3 regions of the Sphingomonas arabinosi genome follow, and region 2 is predicted to be linked to each of the others. Evidence: riboswitches for the same ligand, from Rfam matches in the RefSeq annotation. Region 2 holds a riboswitch; each other region holds the start of a gene.
The links. A riboswitch is a leader RNA that binds a small molecule or an ion and turns the genes downstream of it on or off. The one in region 2 is predicted to bind cobalamin.
Positions count from the first base shown of each region.

Region 1: another riboswitch for cobalamin. It lies ahead of U1708_RS07610 (TonB-dependent receptor plug domain-containing protein); the one in region 2 lies ahead of U1708_RS04930 (DUF1636 domain-containing protein).
Region 3: another riboswitch for cobalamin. It lies ahead of cobW (cobalamin biosynthesis protein CobW); the one in region 2 lies ahead of U1708_RS04930 (DUF1636 domain-containing protein).

Region 1 covers NZ_JAXOJN010000003.1:430,334-436,297, reverse strand. The annotation lists gene U1708_RS07615 (TonB-dependent receptor) at 1-1,392, shown strand, start outside; cobalamin riboswitch at 1,647-1,846, shown strand; gene U1708_RS07610 (TonB-dependent receptor plug domain-containing protein) at 1,962-3,860, shown strand; gene U1708_RS07605 (ABC transporter substrate-binding protein) at 3,857-4,657, shown strand; gene U1708_RS07600 (FecCD family ABC transporter permease) at 4,809-5,777, shown strand; gene U1708_RS07595 (ABC transporter ATP-binding protein) at 5,768-5,964, shown strand, end outside.
Region 2 covers NZ_JAXOJN010000002.1:437,950-443,913, reverse strand. The annotation lists gene U1708_RS04940 (NAD(P)/FAD-dependent oxidoreductase) at 1-620, opposite strand, end outside; gene cobO (cob(I)yrinic acid a,c-diamide adenosyltransferase) at 680-1,279, shown strand; cobalamin riboswitch at 1,486-1,681, shown strand; gene U1708_RS04930 (DUF1636 domain-containing protein) at 1,854-2,261, shown strand; gene cobT (nicotinate-nucleotide--dimethylbenzimidazole phosphoribosyltransferase) at 2,258-3,271, shown strand; gene U1708_RS04920 (histidine phosphatase family protein) at 3,268-3,837, shown strand; gene cobS (adenosylcobinamide-GDP ribazoletransferase) at 3,834-4,547, shown strand; gene U1708_RS04910 (cobyric acid synthase) at 4,512-5,964, opposite strand, start outside.
Region 3 covers NZ_JAXOJN010000002.1:241,667-247,630, reverse strand. The annotation lists gene U1708_RS04090 (HoxN/HupN/NixA family nickel/cobalt transporter) at 136-1,185, shown strand; cobalamin riboswitch at 1,345-1,559, shown strand; gene cobW (cobalamin biosynthesis protein CobW) at 1,660-2,709, shown strand; gene cobN (cobaltochelatase subunit CobN) at 2,716-5,961, shown strand; gene cobG (precorrin-3B synthase) at 5,958-5,964, shown strand, end outside.

The DNA of each region.
Region 1 (5,964 bases), on a different contig from region 2:
CCGGCGCCATATGAGCAGGCGTCGGGGGCGCTGCGGACCGTGGTCGGGATCGACGCGAAGACCGAATTGCAGATGAATGCGAGCGCGTTCACCGATCGCCGCGACCGGGGGAGCGACTTCACCGACAACAAGAGCGAGGGGGCGGATGCGAGCGTCCGGCTGATCGGGCGCGGGCGCTGGGGGTATTCAGCGCTGGCGTATCTGCAGACGCGGGCGTTTGCGAGCAGCTTCAACAGCATCAATGCCGCGCGAACGACCGCGATCCAGTCACTCGACCAATATAATACGCCGGCGACCGGGCTCGGCGGGCGGATCGAGGTCCTGCCGCCGCTGGGCGAGAGCATTACGCTTCGGCTCGGAGCGGATGTTCGCGATGTCAGCGGCAAGACGCAGGAGCTTTATACCTTTGTCAACGCGGCGCCGACGCGGCGGCGCGAGGCTGGGGGGAGCACGACGACGACGGGCGTGTTCGCGGATGGAAGCCTGGTGGCGGGCGACTTCACGTTCAGCCTTGGCGGACGGGTCGATTGGTGGTCGATCGATGGCGGCTATCTGTCCGAACGGCCGCTCGTGGGCGGCGCCGCGTTGACCGACCTTCGGTATGCCGATCGCGACGGTAGCGAGACCACCGGGCGGGCGGGCGTGGCGTACCAGCCGGTCGAGGCGATTACGCTACGGGTTGCCGGGTATCGCGGGTGGCGGTTGCCGACGCTCAATGAGCTGTATCGGCCGTTCCGGGTCGGCAACGATGCGACCGCAGCGAATGCGCTCCTGTCGCCGGAGCGGCTGGCCGGCGTCGAGGGCGGGGTGACGCTGACGCCTGCGCCGGGGGTGAGCATCGCCGCGACGTATTTCTACAACCGGTTGAAGGATGCCGTGGCGAACGTCACGACGACCAATCCGGTACAGGTGTTGCCGGGGGTAGCAACCTACCGCGTTCGCCAGAACCTCGACGCGATCCGCGCGCATGGGTTCGAGCTGGATGCGTCATATCGGCCCGGTCCGGTCGGCGTGCAGGCGTCGTGGTCGCATACGAACTCGACGGTCGAAGGGTCCGGGATCACCGCTGCGTTGAATGGCTTGCGACCGGCGCAGACGCCGCGCGATCAGGTGTCGGGAACGGTCGACTGGCGGCGCGATGCGGCGGCGGTATCGCTGACCGTGCGGCATATCGCGCGCCAGTTCGACGACGACCAGAATACGCGGGTGCTCGATCCTGCGACCACGCTGGATGCGTATGCGGCTTTGCCGATCATGCGGTCGCTGGTTGCGGAGTTCCGGGCGGAGAATTTCCTGAACGAGCGCGTCGAGGCTGGCATCAGCGGCGCGAACATCGTCGAGCGCGCGACGCCGCGGACGATCTGGGTGGGGTTGCGCTACGGGGGGCGCTGATACTTTCCCGTGGGGGAGGACGATGTGGGCAGGCACAGGTGTCAGGTAAGACCCACCACCCCGGCGAAGGCCGGGGCCCAATTGGAAAGGTGGCAATAACGAGCCACGGCGCTCCGTTATCGACGTCCCCCAATCGGGCCCCGGCCTTCGCCGGGGTGGTGCGATGGACCGTGAACCTGCTGACCCAGCGCTACCCGCCCTCAGGCGGGGGAGGATGAGTAGGCTCCGCGTTGACCCGTGCATACGCTGCGACTAATGCCACCACCGTGAAGGGTTCCCGGCGACGGGATCAAAAGGGAAGTCGGTGCGCGGATATGTCCGCAAGACCGGCGCTGTACCCGCAACTGTGACCGGATAGCGGCCACCCCGATATGCCACTGGGTTTCGACCTGGGAAGGCGGGGTGGGCGCGGTGACCCGGAAGCCAGGAGACCTGCCTCTCACAGTCGATCCACTGCGCGGGCGGGTGTCCGGCGCGGACGAGTGCTCCGGTCCAGCCGGGTTTCCTCGAGCGAGAGACGTCTGCCGCTCCCGCGAATGGTCGCGGGCGGTTCTGCCAGGACGTGCCCCATGACGAAATTCTTCCTTCTGCTGAGCGCCGCGACGATCGCCGCGCCTGCTCATTCCCAGACCATTTCCGATAGCGACGCCCCCGAAGTCATCGTCACCGCGACCCGCGCCGCGCAACCGCTGAGCGAGATCGGCCAGGCGGTAACCGTCATCGACCGCGCCGAAATCGAGCGCCGGCAGACGACCGTCGTATCCGACCTGCTCGCGACCACGCCCGGCGTCACCGTTACGCGCAACGGCACTGTCGGCGCGCTGACCAGCGTCCGCATCCGCGGCGCCGAGGCGGACCAGACCTTGGTCGTGATCGATGGCGTCCGCGTCAACGATCCCTCGTCGACCGGCGGTGGCTTCAACTTCGGCAACCTGCTGTCCAGCTCGGTCGAGCGGATCGAGGTGTTGCGCGGCCCGAACTCGGTGCCGTGGGGTAGCCAGGCGATCGGCGGCGTCGTCAACATCATCACCGCCGCGCCGACCGAAGGCGTGCAGGCCCGCGCCAACGCCGAATACGGCTATGCCGACAGCGTGTTCGCGAGCGCGGGCGTGTCGGGCAAGACCGGGCCGGTATCGGGATCGCTGACCGGCGGGTATTTGAAGACCGATGGTATCTCGTCGGCGGCCAGCGGCACCGAGCGCGACGGCTATCGCCAATATGGCGCGACCGGGCGCGTGGGCATCGAGTTCGCGCCGGGCATCGGCCTCGACCTGCGTGGCTATTTCGCCGACAGCCGCGTCGAGATCGATGGCTTCCCGGCACCCGATTACGTGTTCGCCGACACCCCCGAATATTCGAAAACGCGCGAGGCGTACGGTTATGCTGGGCTGCACGCGAACCTCGCCGATGGTCGGTTCAACAACCGCGTGGCGTTCACGATCGCCGATATCAATCGCGATAATTACGACCCGAGCTTTGGCAACGATCCGTCGTTCATCGGTCGCGGCCGCAGCGAACGCTATGAATATCAAGGCGATTTCCGTCCGCTCGATCAAGTCCGCATCGTCGCTGGCGTCGAGCGCGAAGACAGCCGTTTCAACGACGGCTTCACCTTCGCGGATACCGGGATCACCAGCGTGTATGGCCAGCTGATCGTCAAGCCGCTCGACATCCTCACGATTACCGGCGGCGTCCGCAACGACGATCACGACGATTTCGGCAGCCACACGACGTTCGGCGCGAACGCCGCGCTGGCATTGCGCACCGGCATCACCGTTCGGGCAAGCTACGGCGAAGGCTTCAAGGCACCGACCTTGTACCAGCTCTTCTCCGACTACGGAAACCGCGACCTCGATCCGGAGACCGCGCGCAACTTCGACGTCGGCATCGAGCAAGCCTTCCTCGGCAACCGGGCCCGCGTCGGAGTAACGTATTTCAATCGCCGCACGCGCAACCAGATCGACTTCCGGGATTGCAGCCCGACCGAGCTGACGACGCCCGGTTCGATCTGCGCCAACCGTCCGTTCGGCGTCTACGACAACGTCGCCCGTGCTGAAGCGGATGGCGTCGAATTCACGCTCGCGCTGCGTCCGGTCGATGCGCTGACGCTGACCGCGAACTACAGCTATATCGACACCGAGAACCGCTCGGTCGGCGACGATTTCGGCAACGACCTCGCGCGCCGTCCCAAGCAGACCGCGAGTGTCGACGCCAATTATAGGTTCGCGTTCGGGCTGTCGGTCGGTGGCACCGTGACGATGGTCGGCGACAGCTTCGATGACGTCGGCAACACCGCGCGCCTCGACGGCTATGCGCTGGCCGGCGTGCGTGCGGAACTGCCTATCGGCGAGCGGTTCGCGGTCTATGGCCGCGTCGATAACCTGACCGACACGCGGTACGAGACGATCGCGGGCTACGGCAATTACGGCCGCGCGGCCTATGGCGGCGTGCGGTTGCGCTTGAAGTGAGGCACGGGGCGATCCTACTTGCGCTCCTGCTCGGGGGCTGTGCACAGTCCCCAGTATCGGGCGGCGGCGGGGGGATCGTCTCGACCAATCCGTGCGTGGACGCGGTGCTGATCCGTATCCTGCCGCCCGCGCGGATTGCCGCGATCAGCCATTATTCGCAGGACCCCTCCGCGACCTCGATCCCGATCGCGGTCGCGCGGCGGTTTCGCGGGATCGCCGGGACCGCGGAGGAAGTGATCGCGCTGCACCCCGATCTGGTCATTGCCAGCACCTATACGCCGCCCGCGACCCAGGCGGCGTATGCGCGGGCCGGTCTGAAGACGCTCTTGGTCGGCATCCCGGACTCGATCGCCGAGAGCCAGGCGCAGGTCACGCAGATCGCCGAGGCCGCCGGAGCGCCGATGGGCGGCGCGCGGATCAATGCCGAGATCGATCGTGCAGTGACGCGCTGGAGCCGCACGACTGGACCCTCGCCGAGCGCTTTGCTCTATATCAGCGGCGATCTGGCGACCGGAGGGAGCACGTTGCTGAACGAGATGATGACCCGCGTCGGCTTCCGTAATGCCGCCGCGAGCTATGGCCTGACGCATACCGGCACGCTGTCCGCCGAGACGATCGTGACTCAGCCACCCGCCATCGTGATCGCCCCGGAACGCGTCGGCCGCGGTACCGCGCTGCGCCGCCGTCTGCTGCCGCGCACGCCGCAAGCGGTTTTTCCGCGCGTGCTGATTAATTGCGGCGGGCCTACGATCCCGCATGCTCTCGAGCGCCTCGCCGCGATAAGGGCGGGGCTGTGATACCTCACATACACCACCCCGGCGGAGGCCGGGGCCCAATTGGAATGGCGGACATAAAGGAGTGCTGCGCGCCGTCACGATCGTCCTCCAATTGGGCCCCGGCCTTCGCCGGGGTGGCGGCGGTATTCGGTATGCTTGCGGTGGACCTGTGATGACCCGCACGGTCAAACTCATCGCCCTCGGCCTGCTGGTCGTCCTCCTGTTCGCCCTCTCGCTCGGCTGCGGGAAAGTCTGGGTACCGCTCGACGCCTGGTTCTCGAGCGACCCGCGCTGGTGGATCATCCTCGAATTGCGCCTGCCGCGTGCAGTGCTGGGGCTTGCGCTCGGCGCCACGCTCGGCCTTTCGGGAGCGGTGTTGCAGGGCTATCTCCGCAACCCGCTCGCCGATCCCGCAGTTGTCGGCGTGTCATCGGTCGCAGCGCTAGCAGCGGTCGCGGCGATCGTCTTCGGGTTGGGCTCCGGCCCCGCGATCTTCGCAGCCGCGATGCTGGGTGCAGGCGGCGCGGTCGCGTTGCTCGCCGCGCTGACATGGCGGTCGCCGAGCGCGATCACCTTCATCCTCGCGGGCACGGTGCTGTCGAGTCTCGCCGGCGCGATGACCGCGTTCCTGATCTCGATCGCGCCGAACCCCTATGCGGTCGCGGAGGTGATCGACTGGATCATGGGCGCGCTGACCGATCGTGGCTGGGACGACGTGACGCTCGCGCTGCCGCCGATGGTGGTCGGCGCGGTGTTGCTGTTGCTCACCGGTCGATCGCTCGATGCGCTGGCGCTGGGTGAGGCCGCTGCGCGGTCGCTCGGCATACGGATGGGGCGCGTCCGGTTGTTGGTGGTGCTGGGCACAGGGCTCGTCGTCGGTGCCGGGGTCGCGGTGACCGGCGTGATCGGCTTCGTCGGTCTCGTCGTCCCGCATCTGCTGCGACCGATCTTCGGCCACCGCCCGAGCGCGTTGTTGTTGCCCTCCGCACTCGGTGGAGCGGCGCTGGTGCTGGCGGCGGACAGCCTGGTCCGGCTCGCGCCCGGTGCAGGCGAAGTCCGGCTCGGTGTCGCGATGGCGATGATCGGCGCGCCGTTCTTCCTCGGGTTGCTGGTCAGGGAACGAGGTCGCGCATGGATCTGATCATCGACGCGCTGAGCGTGAAGCTCGGCAAGCGGACCGTCCTCAGCGACGTGTCCGCGCATCTCCGCCCGGGCCGCGTCACCGCGATCCTCGGCCCCAACGGCGCCGGCAAGAGCACGCTCGTCAAGGCCGCCGCCGCGCTCGTCGACCGCAGCACCGGCAGCGTCCGGCTCGACACGCAGGACCT
Region 2 (5,964 bases):
AAGGTGCCGATATGCGGGTGTGCCTCGGTCAGGATCTCGGGTGGCGCGCCGGCCTTGACGAACTCGGTCAGGACTTTCCGGCCGAGATGGCGCGGGTCCTTGATCTGGCTCCAGAGCTTGCCGTCGGAAAAGGTGCCGGCGCCGCCCTCGCCGAACTGGACGTTGGATTCAGGGTTGAGGACGCTCTTGCGCCAGAGGCCCCAGGTATCCTTGGTGCGCTCGCGGACGACTTTGCCGCGGTCGAGGATGATCGGGCGGAAGCCCGTCTGCGCGAGGATCAGGCCGGCGAACAGGCCGCATGGGCCCGCGCCGACGACCACGGGGCGGGGGCCGGTATAGCTCGGGCCGCCCTTGGTGACGAAGCGGTACCCTGTATCCGGCGTGCGCTGGACGTGGCGATCCTTGCGGAAGCGCTGGAGCACCGTGTCCTCGTTCTTCAGCGTCACGTCGACCGAATAGACGAGCTGGATGTCCATCTTGTCGCGCGCATCGTGCGCGCGCCTCGCGATCGTGTAGCGGATCAGGTCGCGCGGGGTGACGCGCAGGCGATCGCGGATCGCGGCGGGGAGCGCTTCGTCGGCGTGGTTGAGCGGGAGCTTGAGTTCGGTGATGCGGAGCATGCTCGGTCCTCTAGCGCTGTGCGCCGCGATCCGCCATCGGGAGCAGGAGAGGACATGACATGCGGACCGACGACGAGCAGAATGCCAAGAGTGCGAAGCGCAAGGAGGTCCACGACCGGATCGTGGCGAGCAAGACGATCGAGAAGGGGTTGATCATCGTCCACACCGGCAAGGGCAAGGGCAAGTCGACCGCCGCGTTCGGCATGACGGTGCGTATGATCGGGCATGGCCGCAAGGTGGGCGTGGTGCAGTTCGTCAAGGGTGCGATGGCGACCGGCGAGAAGGCGATCTTCGACGCCTTTCCGGAGCTGTGCGAATTCAAGCCGATGGGCGAGGGGTTCACCTGGGATACGCAGGACCGCGCGCGCGACATCGCGGTGGCGCGGGAGGCGTGGGACGAGGTCAAGCGGATGATCGCGGATCCGTCCTATGCGATGGTGGTGGCGGACGAACTGAACATCGTGTTGCGGTATGAGTATCTGCCGGTCGACGAGGTGCTGGCGGTGCTGTCGGTCAAGCCCGAGATGACGCATGTCGTGGTGACGGGGCGGAACGCGCCGGATGCACTGATCGAGGTGGCGGATCTGGTAACCGAGATGACGCAGGTGAAGCATCCGTTCCGGTCGGGGGTGAAGGCTCAAGCGGGCGTGGAGTTCTAAGGCGATTTCACGCGAAGGTTCTGCCGGTCAGGGCGCTAGCCAAAAATGCTACGTCATCCTGACGAAAGTCAGGACCCAGAGCCACGAAGGCTACCGCCCGTTACCCTGGGTCCTGACTTTCGTCAGGATGACGGCGGATTGGTGGAACTGCTGGAGCGAGCGCCCAACGGCGCGCCGCCATCTTGCGTCCCCCCAGCCCCGCGCCTATCGCTCGACTTGCGACAGGTTTTCCCGAGGCGGCAACGCGTAGGGAAATGAAAATGGGAACGGGAAACACCCGGCTGCCCCTGCAACTGTACGCGGCGAGCCATCGTGCCACATGCCATTGGGATACTCCCGAGAAGGCGGCGCGGACGGCGTTGACCCGCGAGCCAGGAGACCTGCCCGTCGCGGTCGTCTTTCGTCCGGCCAGGGTGCGCCGAACGGACGGGTAACACCCCGAGCGACGACATCGCTTCGCGTCGCGCGGAGGGTGGAGGCCTGCGCCTTTCGCCCCTCGCGCGGTGCGGGATCGACTGTCCGAAGGGGTAACTATGCCAGGTTCACATCAAGTTGCGATCGTCGGGGAACGGACATGCTGAAGCGCGCCGAAGATGGCGTCGCGGTAGTCGCGTGCAACACGTGCCGCCATTCCGCCGAGGCGCGCGACGACGGCGAAGGCGTTCGCGGCGGCGCACGGCTGGTCAGCGCGCTGAAGGCGGTGCAGGCGAGCGACCCGACCTATGCCGACGTCGCGGTGCAGGAGATGCCGTGCCTGTTTGCCTGCCAAGATTTCTGCACGATCCACTTGCGCGCACCCGCCAAGGTCGGCTATGTGCTCGGCCGGTTCGAGCCGACCGAGGATGCCGCGCGCGCGATCCTCGATTACGCGCGGCTCTACGGCGAGAGCGCGTTCGGACAGGTGCCGTTCAAGCAATGGCCGCAGGGCGTGAAGGGGCATTTCATCACTCGTACGCCGCCCGCCGGGTTCGTCGTCGAATGACCGCGTTCGCGACGCCCGCCGCGTTTTTGGCGGCCTTGCGCGGCTTGCCGCAGGCAGACGCGGCGGCGCGATCCGCGGCGATCGCCCGGCAGGGCGAACTGACCAAGCCGCCGGGCTCGCTCGGGCAGCTGGAGGACATCGCGGTCTTCATGGCGGGCTGGCAGGGCAACCCGCTGCCTCGGCTCGATCGTGGCAGTGCGGTCGTGTTTGCAGGCAATCACGGCATCGTCGCGCGCGGGGTGAGTGCGTTTCCGGCCTCGGTCACCGCGCAGATGGTCGCCAATTTCGAGCATGGCGGCGCGGCGATCAACGCGCTGTCGCGGGCGGCGGGCCTTGAGCTCAAGATCGTATCCCTGGACCTCGACAGGCCGACTGCGGATTTCACGCGAGCGTCGGCGATGTCGGAGGGGGAATGCCTCGCCGCGATCAACGCAGGGGCGGCGGCTGTTGCGGACGCGCCGGACTTAATGGTGCTCGGCGAGATGGGAATCGGCAATTCGACGACCGCCGCGGCGCTGTGTCTGGCGAGCTTCGGCGGGTCGGTGAGCGACTGGGTCGGGCCGGGTACCGGCGTCGATGGCGAAGGCATCGCGCGGAAGATGGCTGTTATCGAGGCTGGGATTGCGCTCCACGGGGAGGCGGTTACCACCCCGTTCGAAATCTTGCGGCGGCTCGGTGGGCGCGAGTTGGCGGCGATCGCGGGCGCGGTGGTCGCGACGCGACTGGCGGGCGTGCCGGTGATGCTCGATGGCTTCATCTGCTGTTCGGCTGTGGCACCGTTGGCTGCTGCGAGCCCCGACATCCTCGCGCATTGCATTGCCGGGCATGTCTCGGCCGAGCCGGGGCACCGTCTTCTGCTTGAGCGAATGGGCATCGAACCATTGCTGTCGCTTGGGATGCGGCTGGGCGAGGGCAGCGGTGCTGCGACCGCGACATTGCTGGTTCGAGCCGCGCTGGCCGTGCATGCGGAGATGGCGACGTTCGCCGAGGCGGGCGTTTCGGCGGCGTGAGCGCGCACATGCTGTATCTGATGCGGCATGGTGCTCCTGCGGTGGCGGGGCGAATGCTGGGGCGGACCGACGCCCCGGCGATTGAGGCGGGGGTCGCCGCCTGCGTCGCACGAGCGAAGGGCATCGCGTTGGAACGGATCAGAGCATCCGATCTGATCCGCGCGCGTGCCTGTGCGGATGAGATCGGTGGGCCGCGCGGCGTTTCGGTCGAGGTCGATCCACGCTGGCGGGAACTCGACTTCGGCGCCTGGGACGGTTTGTGCCCAGGTGAGATAGACCCCGCCGAGTTGGCGGCGTTCTACAACGATCCCGATGCCTCGCCACCGCCCGATGGCGAACCCTGGTCCGCGTTGCGGGATCGTGTCGCGCGTGCATTGGCAGGGATGCCTCCGGTATCGACATTGGTCGTGACGCATGGCGGTGTGATCCGGGCGGCGCTCGCGGAGTTGTGCGGATTCGATCGGCGGCAGATCTGGGCGTTCGATCTGCCCTATGCCGCGCTGGTATCGCTGCGGATCTGGCCGGGGCCTACGCGGACCGTGCAGATCGTCGGGCTGGCGACGTGAAACGGCTGATCGTTGCGTTCGGCTTTCTGACGCGCCTGCCGATGCCCCGCGTCGAGGTGACCTCGGCCGATTTCGCCGCCGCGATCCGGTTCTACCCTATCGTAGGTCTCGTGATCGGCCTGATCGTCGCGGCGGCCGGATGGCTGGGTGCGCTGGTCGATCCGTGGATGGGGGCCTGTGCTGCCCTGCTGACCTGGATCGCGGTGACGGGGGCGCTGCATCTCGACGGGCTTGCCGACCTCGCCGACGGGCTGGGCGCAGCGCATGGCGATCGGACGCGCCTGCTCGCGGTCATGGCCGATCCTCATATCGGGAGCTTCGGCGTCGTCGCGATCGTCTGCCAGATGCTCGCCAAGCTCATGCTGCTGCATGCCGTAGGGGTGGATTGGGGGCTGGTCCTTGTGCCGTTCGCGGCGAGGATGGGGCCGCTGGCATGGGCGAGACTGTTGCCGCCTCTGCGGCCCGGCGGGCTTGGCGCGGCGGTTGCCGGCGCGGTCCGCGCGCGCGACCTGCTGGGATGGGGTCTGCTGCTCGCGCTCACCGCGGTTGGGGTGCCGGCGCTCATCGCCTTCCCGCTGCTCGTGCTCGGCGTCGCGACATGGTTGCGGCGGACGCTCGACGGCGTGACCGGCGACGCGCATGGCGCCGGCATCGAGATCGTCGAGACCGGGCTGCTAGTCGCGCTCGCGGTGGCCGGCGCGCTCGCTTAGTGCGAGCAGCGCATCGAGGTCGACGTGACGTTCGAGCGTCGCGGCGATCGCATCGAGCGCGGCATCGATCGACGCACCATGATCAGGTCCGCTGGCCGCGACGCCGAGCCGCGCAAGCCACGCCGCGCGTTGCTCCGTGAGCCCCAGCAGGCCGTGGACGTAGCTGCCCGACACCAGCCCGTCCGCACTCGTCGCGCCTTCGGGGCTGCCATCAGCGCGGTGGCCGACCGGGCGCGCGGTCGCGGGGCCGGTGGTCGCGCCCATGTGCATTTCATAGCCTTCGAACGCCGCGCCCTGCGCCCGGCCGCGCACCCGCTCCAGCGTCTTGCGGCCGGTGAGGACCGTGTCGATGTCGAGCAACCCGAGCCCGTCGACACGCCCCCCCGGCCCCTCGATCCCGTCGGGGTCGGCGATGCTGCGACCGAGCATCTGATAGCCGCCGCAGAGCCCAAGCACCGGCTTGCCGCGGCGATGATGCGCGCGGATATCGATGTCCCAGCCTTGCGCGCGGACGAAGGCGAGATCGGGGATCGTCGCCTTCGATCCCGCGAGCACGATCATGTCGACGTCCGGGATCGGTGTGCCCGGCGGTACCATGACCAGCGCGACGCCGGGCTCCAGCCGGAGCGGATCGAGGTCGTCGAAATTGGCGATCCGCGGCGTGATCGGGCAGGCGATCGTGACGCAGCGCTGCGTACTGGCGACCGGGCGTTCGAGGATCACCGCATCCTCACTCGGCAACCGTACTGCGTCTGCAAGCCACGGCACGACACCGTACCCGCGCCAGCCGCTCCGCGCTTCGATCGCGCGATAGCCGTCGTCGAACAGCGCCGGGTCGCCGCGGAACTTGTTGATCAGGAACCCGTGGATCATCGCCGCGTCGGTCGGATCGATCACCGCGCGCGTGCCGACGATCGCGGCGATTACGCCGCCTCGGTCTATGTCGCCGACAAGTATAACGGGAACTTCGGCGGCGCGGGCGAAGCCCATGTTGGCGATGTCGCCGGCGCGCAGGTTGATCTCCGCTGGGCTGCCCGCACCTTCGACGACGACGAGATCGCGGCCTGTCGATAGCCGTTCGAAGCTGTCGAGCACGTCGACCAGCAACCCTTCGCGCCCCTCGCGCCAGCGCGCCGCGGCGAGCGTGCCGCGCACCTGGCCGCGGACGATCAGCTGCGAGGTGCGGTCGCCCTGCGGCTTGAGCAGTACCGGGTTCATGTCGACGCTGGGCTCCACGCGGCAGGCGATCGCCTGCGTCGCCTGCGCACGGCCGATCTCGCCGCCATCCGCGGTGACCGCGGCGTTGTTCGACATGTTCTGAGGCTTGAAGGGGCGGACCGAAAGCCCGCGATTGGCGAAAGCGCGGCATAGTCCGGCGACGAGCACAGACTTGCCGACGTCCGAGCCGGTCCCCTGG
Region 3 (5,964 bases), 200 kb from region 2:
ACACTGGCTGAGCGACGACCATGTGGCGGGGGCCGCATCGGCGTCGTGCGTCGGCCGCTCATGGCGTCCGGTCGTCGTATGTCCCGGCCGTTCGCGGCAGGCCCCGGTCCTCGTCGGACGCTGCGGGGTTTGTGCATGACGACTTCAACACTCGAGAGATCGGCGCGGGTTTCGACCCGCAAGCGCGTCGGCTGGCTGTTCGCAGGCCTGGTCGCGGCCAATATCGCCGCCTGGGGCTGGGCATTCTCGCTGTTCCACGCGCAACCGCTCATGCTCGGCACGGCCTTGCTGGCTTGGGGATTGGGCCTGCGCCACGCAGTCGATGCGGACCACATCGCCGCGATCGACAACGTCACGCGGAAACTCATGCAGGACGGCCAGCGCCCGATCGCCGTCGGCTTCTGGTTCGCGATCGGCCATTCCGGGATCGTGCTGATCGCCGCCGTCGCGATCGCGCTGACCGCCAGCGCGCTGTCGCAGTTCGAGGCGTTCAAGCAGGTCGGCGGCGTGGTCGCGACGATGATCTCCGCGCTGTTCCTGTTCACCATCGCCGCCATGAACCTGATCATCCTGCGCTCGGTCTGGCGCACCTTCGGCCACGTCCGCGGCGGCGGCACCTATGTCGAGGAGGATCTCGACCTGCTGCTCGGCAGTCGCGGCCTGCTCGCGCGGCTGTTTCGCCCGATGTTCCGGCTGGTGACCCGAAGCTGGCATATGGCCCCGCTCGGCTTCCTGTTCGGCCTCGGCTTCGACACCGCCACGGAGGTCGCGATCCTCGGCCTTTCCGCGAGCCAGGCCGCCGACGGTCTCTCGATCGGCACCGTGCTCGTCCTCCCCGTGCTGTTCGCGACCGGCATGGCGTTGGTCGACACAGCGGACGGCGTCGTCATGCTCGGCGCGTACGAATGGGCGTTCGTGAAGCCGATCCGCAAGCTCTATTACAACATCACTATCACGCTGATCTCCGCGATCGTCGCGATCGCGATCGGCGGCATCGAGATGCTGGCGCTGCTCGGCGCAAAGCTCGGCCTGACCGGTGGCATCTGGGATCTGGCAGCCGCGCTCGGCGAGAACTTCAACGGCCTCGGCTTCGCGATCATCGGCCTGTTCGTCCTCTGCTGGGTCCTGAGCTTCGCGATCTACCGCTGGAAACGCTTCGACGAGATCGAAGTGAGACACGGGTAATAGGCTCCTTCGTCATCCCGGGCTCGACCCGGGACCCAGAGCCAAGCACCGAATCGTGCGTGGCTCTGGGTCCTGACTTTCGTCAGGATGACGGAGGTGGAGTGCATTGGCACGCCCCCGGAATTCCTCTAACCCCATCGTCGAGGCTCGGTTTCACCGAACCTCACAGATCGCGCCGGTGCCCGGAAGGGCTTGAATGGGAATGCGGTGCGGGAGGATATCCTCCCAATGCCGCGGCTGTCCCTGCAACTGTAAGCGGTGAGCGAGACGCACACGCCCTTCGTTGCGGAGGGCAGCCACTGGGGAAACCTGGGAAGGCGTACGTCGAGCCTCGACCCGCGAGCCAGGAGACCTGCCAGCGCAATGGTCGCTCTTGCTACGATCCAGGGGATGGTCGCGGCACGGTACTCCGTCTGAGCGACGAACGCGTGCGGCCGTCCGGTCGTGCGCGCGTGTGCTTGCAGGAGAATACCAATGCCCGATCTTTCCCACAATCTGGCCAAGGTCCCCGTCACCATCGTCACCGGCTTTCTCGGTGCCGGCAAGACGACGCTCATCAGCCACCTGATCCGCAACGCGAACGGCCGCCGCCTCGCGGTCGTCGTCAACGAATTCGGCACGCTCGGCATCGACGGCGACATTCTCAAGGGCTGCGCGATCCCCGATTGCCCCGCCGAAAACGTCGTCGAGCTGGCTAATGGCTGCATCTGCTGCACCGTCGCCGACGACTTCATCCCGACCGTCGAAACGCTGCTTGCACTCGACCCGCGCCCCGATCACATCCTGATCGAGACCTCCGGCCTAGCGCTGCCCAAGCCGCTGCTCAAGGCATTCGACTGGCCCGCGATCCGCTCGCGCATCACCGTCGACGGCGTCATCGCACTCGCCGATGCCGAAGCGGTGGCCGCCGGTCGCTTCGCCCCCGACGTGGCCGCGCTCGACGCCCAGCGCGCCGCCGACCCCAGCGTCGACCACGAGACGCCGCTTTCGGAAGTGTTCGAGGACCAGCTCGCCTGCGCAGATCTCGTACTCCTGACCAAGGTCGACCTCGCCGGCCCCGAGGGCGTCGCCAAGGCGCGCGCGGTGATCGCCGCAGAGTCCGCACGGCCGCTCCCGGTCATCGACCTGACCGACGGCATCATCGATCCGCGCGTGATCCTCGGTCTCAACGCCGCAGCCGAAGACGACATCGCCAGCCGCCCCTCGCACCACGACGGCGAGGACGACCACGAGCATGACGATTTCGACAGCGTCGTCGTCGAGCTCGGGGAAATCGCCGACCCCGCCGACCTGACCGCGAAGATCGAGGCGCTCGCCCGCAGTGCCGACATCCTCCGCGTGAAGGGTTACGCGGCGGTCACCGGCAAACCGATGCGCCTGCTCGTCCAGGCAGTCGGCGCCCGCGTCCGCACGCAATACGATCGCCCATGGCGCGCAGGCGAACAGCGCCGCACGCAGCTCGTGGTCATCGCCGAGCACGACCGCATCGACGAGGCCCGCATCAAGGCCGCTTTGAACGGCTGACCCACAATGCACGTCGTCTTCCGCGAGACCCACGGGCTGGAGGAAAGCGCGGTCCCGCAGGATCTCGCCCAATCCCCTGCGGATCTCGTCGTCCTGTCCTTCTCCGACGGCGACCTCGGCGCATTCGCCGCGGGCTGGAGACGTGCGGACGCCGTCGGAAGCCGATTGCCGTCGCTACGCCTCGCGAACCTGACCGCGCTCCAGCACCCGCTCTCGGTCGACACCTATGTCGAGCAGACGCTGGCGGGCGCGAAGGGCATCCTGATCCGGCTGATCGGCGGCCGCTCGTACTGGAGCTACGGCCTGCAACAGGTCGAAAACCTCGCGCGGGAAAAGGGCATCGCGCTCGCCGTCCTTGCCGCAGACGGCCGCGTCGACACGCGCCTCGACGCCGCCTCGACGATCCCGCTGTCGACGCTCCGCCGCCTGGCTCATCTCTGCGACACCGGCGGCGCGGTTGCGGCGCAGGCGGCACTCGCGCAGTTCGCGCTGGCCGCCGGTTGCTATGCCGGCCCGGTCACCGGAGTCCGTGCGATCGCCGATGTAGGCGGCTGGCAACCGCACGATGGCGTGACGTGCCCGGCCGCGTTCGCGCTCAACGCGCACCGCCCCCGCGTGCTGGTCGTATTCTACCGCTCCTACCTGACCGCCGCAGACCTCCACCCGATCGAAGCGCTCCACGCCGAACTGACGGCGCGAGGCTTCGACGTCATCGGCCTCTTCGCGCCCTCGCTCAAGGCACCGGATGCGGCCGGCTGGATGGGCCACTGGGTCCGAGCTTTGAAGCCCGCCGCGATCGTCAACGCCACCGCCTTCTCCGCACGCGGCGCGAGTGACACGACCCCACTCGACGTCGCCGATGTCCCCGTCTTCCAGATCGCGCTGGCCACCTCCGACCGCGCCGCTTGGGCTGGCGCCACCCGGGGCCTGTCGCCCGCCGACCTCGCCATGCACGTCGTCCTTCCCGAAGTGGACGGCCGCCTCTTGGCCGGCGTCGCCAGCTTCAAGGCAGCCGCGGCGAGGGACGGCGACCTCGAATACACCCGCCGCGAACACCGCGCCGACCCCGCGCGCATCACCGCGATCGCCGCGCGGATCGAAGCCTGGACGAACCTCGCCAGCAAACCCGTCTCCGACCACCGCATCGCGATCGTCCTCTCGACCTACCCCGGCAAGACATACCAGATGGCGCACGCCGTCGGTCTCGACGCACTCGCCTCGACGCAGGCGATCCTCGCCGACCTCACCGAGGCCGGCTACGCGATCACGCCCGACGCAACCGATCTGGCGACCTCGCGCATTCACTGGCCGCTCGCGGAGTACCGCAAAGCCCTCGCGGACCTCCCGGAAGCTCTGCGAAAGAACCTTCGGGAAACCTGGGGCGATCCAACCGAAGACTTCGCTTTCACCGCGATCGACCGGGGCGGGGCACTCGTCGCCCTCCAGCCCGAACGCGGCCGAACCGAGCAACGCGCGGAGGAGTATCATGACCTCTCGCGCTGCCCCTGCCACGCCTATGTCGCCTTCTACTTCTGGCTCCGCACGCGCGGCACCGACGCGCTGGTCCATGTCGGCGCGCACGGCACGCTCGAATGGCTTCCCGGCAAGTCGGTCGCGCTGTCCGACGCCTGCTGGCCCGAAGCACTAACCGGCGCGATGCCCGTCATCTACCCGTTCATCGTCAACGACCCCGGCGAAGCGGCCCAGGCCAAACGCCGCATCGGCGCGGTCACTCTAGGCCACGTCCCGCCACCACTCGAACGCACCCGTACCGGCGCCGGCCTCGGCCGTCTCGAAGCGTTGCTCGACGAATTTTCCAACGCCGACGGCCTCGATCCTGCCCGCCGCGACCGCCTGCAACGCGACATCCGCGACGAAGCCACCGCCACCGGCCTCGCTGCCACACTCGGCCTCGACGACGCGCAATCGCAGGCTGACGCGATCACGCGCATCGACACGTTCGTCTGCGACGTGAAGGAGAGCCAGTACGGCGACGGCCTCCACATCTACGGCCGCGGCGAGCACGGTGCCGGCGAACGCGCCGGGCTTCTGTCCGCACTCCAGGGCAAACGCATCGCACCCGGCCCATCCGGCTCCCCGTGGCGAGGCCGCGCCGACGTCCTACCGACCGGCCGCAACCTCTACACCACCGATCCCCGCGCAGTCCCGTCGCGCGCCGCGCATACCCAAGGCGTGAAGCTCGCCGACGAACTCGTCCGCCGTCACCTACAGGACCACGGCGACTACCCCCGCAATCTCGTGGTCGACCTATGGGCCTCGGCAACGATGCGGACCGCCGGCGAGGAGTTCGCGATGGCGCTCCGCCTGCTCGGCGCGGAACCGGTGTGGGACATGCAGTCTGACCGCGTCACGGGCGTCGAGATCCTGCCGCTGGCGAACTTCGACCGTCCCCGCATCGACGTCACCTTGCGCATATCCGGCCTGTTCCGTGACGCCTTCCCGACGCTGTGCACGATGTTCGGCCAGACCGTCCGCGCGCTCGCCGCACGCGACGAACCGCCGGACTGGAACCCGTTCGTCGGCAAGGCGGTCGGCGCTCGCGTCTATGGGCCCGAACCAGGCCGCTACGGCCTGAGCATGGGCGACGCCGCCGAAACCTACACGCCGGAAGCGCGCCTCGCCGCGGGACAGGCGTGGCTGTCGGCGTCGAGCCACGCGTTCGACACAGATGGGGGAGGGCGCCAAGGCAACTTCGACCCCATCGGCATCCGCGACCGTGTCGCCGCCGCCGACGCCTTCGTCCACGTCCAGGATTTGCCCGAAACCGACCTGCTCCTCGCCGCAGACTATGCCGCGCACGAGGCCGGCTTCGCTGCCGCGCAATCGGTCGCCGGGGGTAACGCCACCCTCTACCACCTCGACGCGAGAGACCCGACCCAAGCCAAGGCCCGCCCGCTCAAGGAGGAAATCGCCCGCGTCGTCCACGCCCGCGCCGCGAACCCCGCCTGGGTCGACGGCATGATGCGCCACGGCTTCCGGGGCGGCGCGGAGATCGCCGCCACGCTCGATCATCTCGGCGCCTTCGCCCACCTCGCCAGCGCGGTTCGCCCCGAACTGATCGACCTCTATTACGACGCCACGCTCGGCCGCGACGATGTCCACGCTTTCCTCGCCGAAGCGAATCCTGGCGCGCTGGCGGCGATGCAGGCGCGCTTCACTGCGCTCCACGCCGCGGACCTGTGGCCGACCCGCCGCAACTCAATCCTCGCAGCGCTGGATCTGCCGGCATGACCG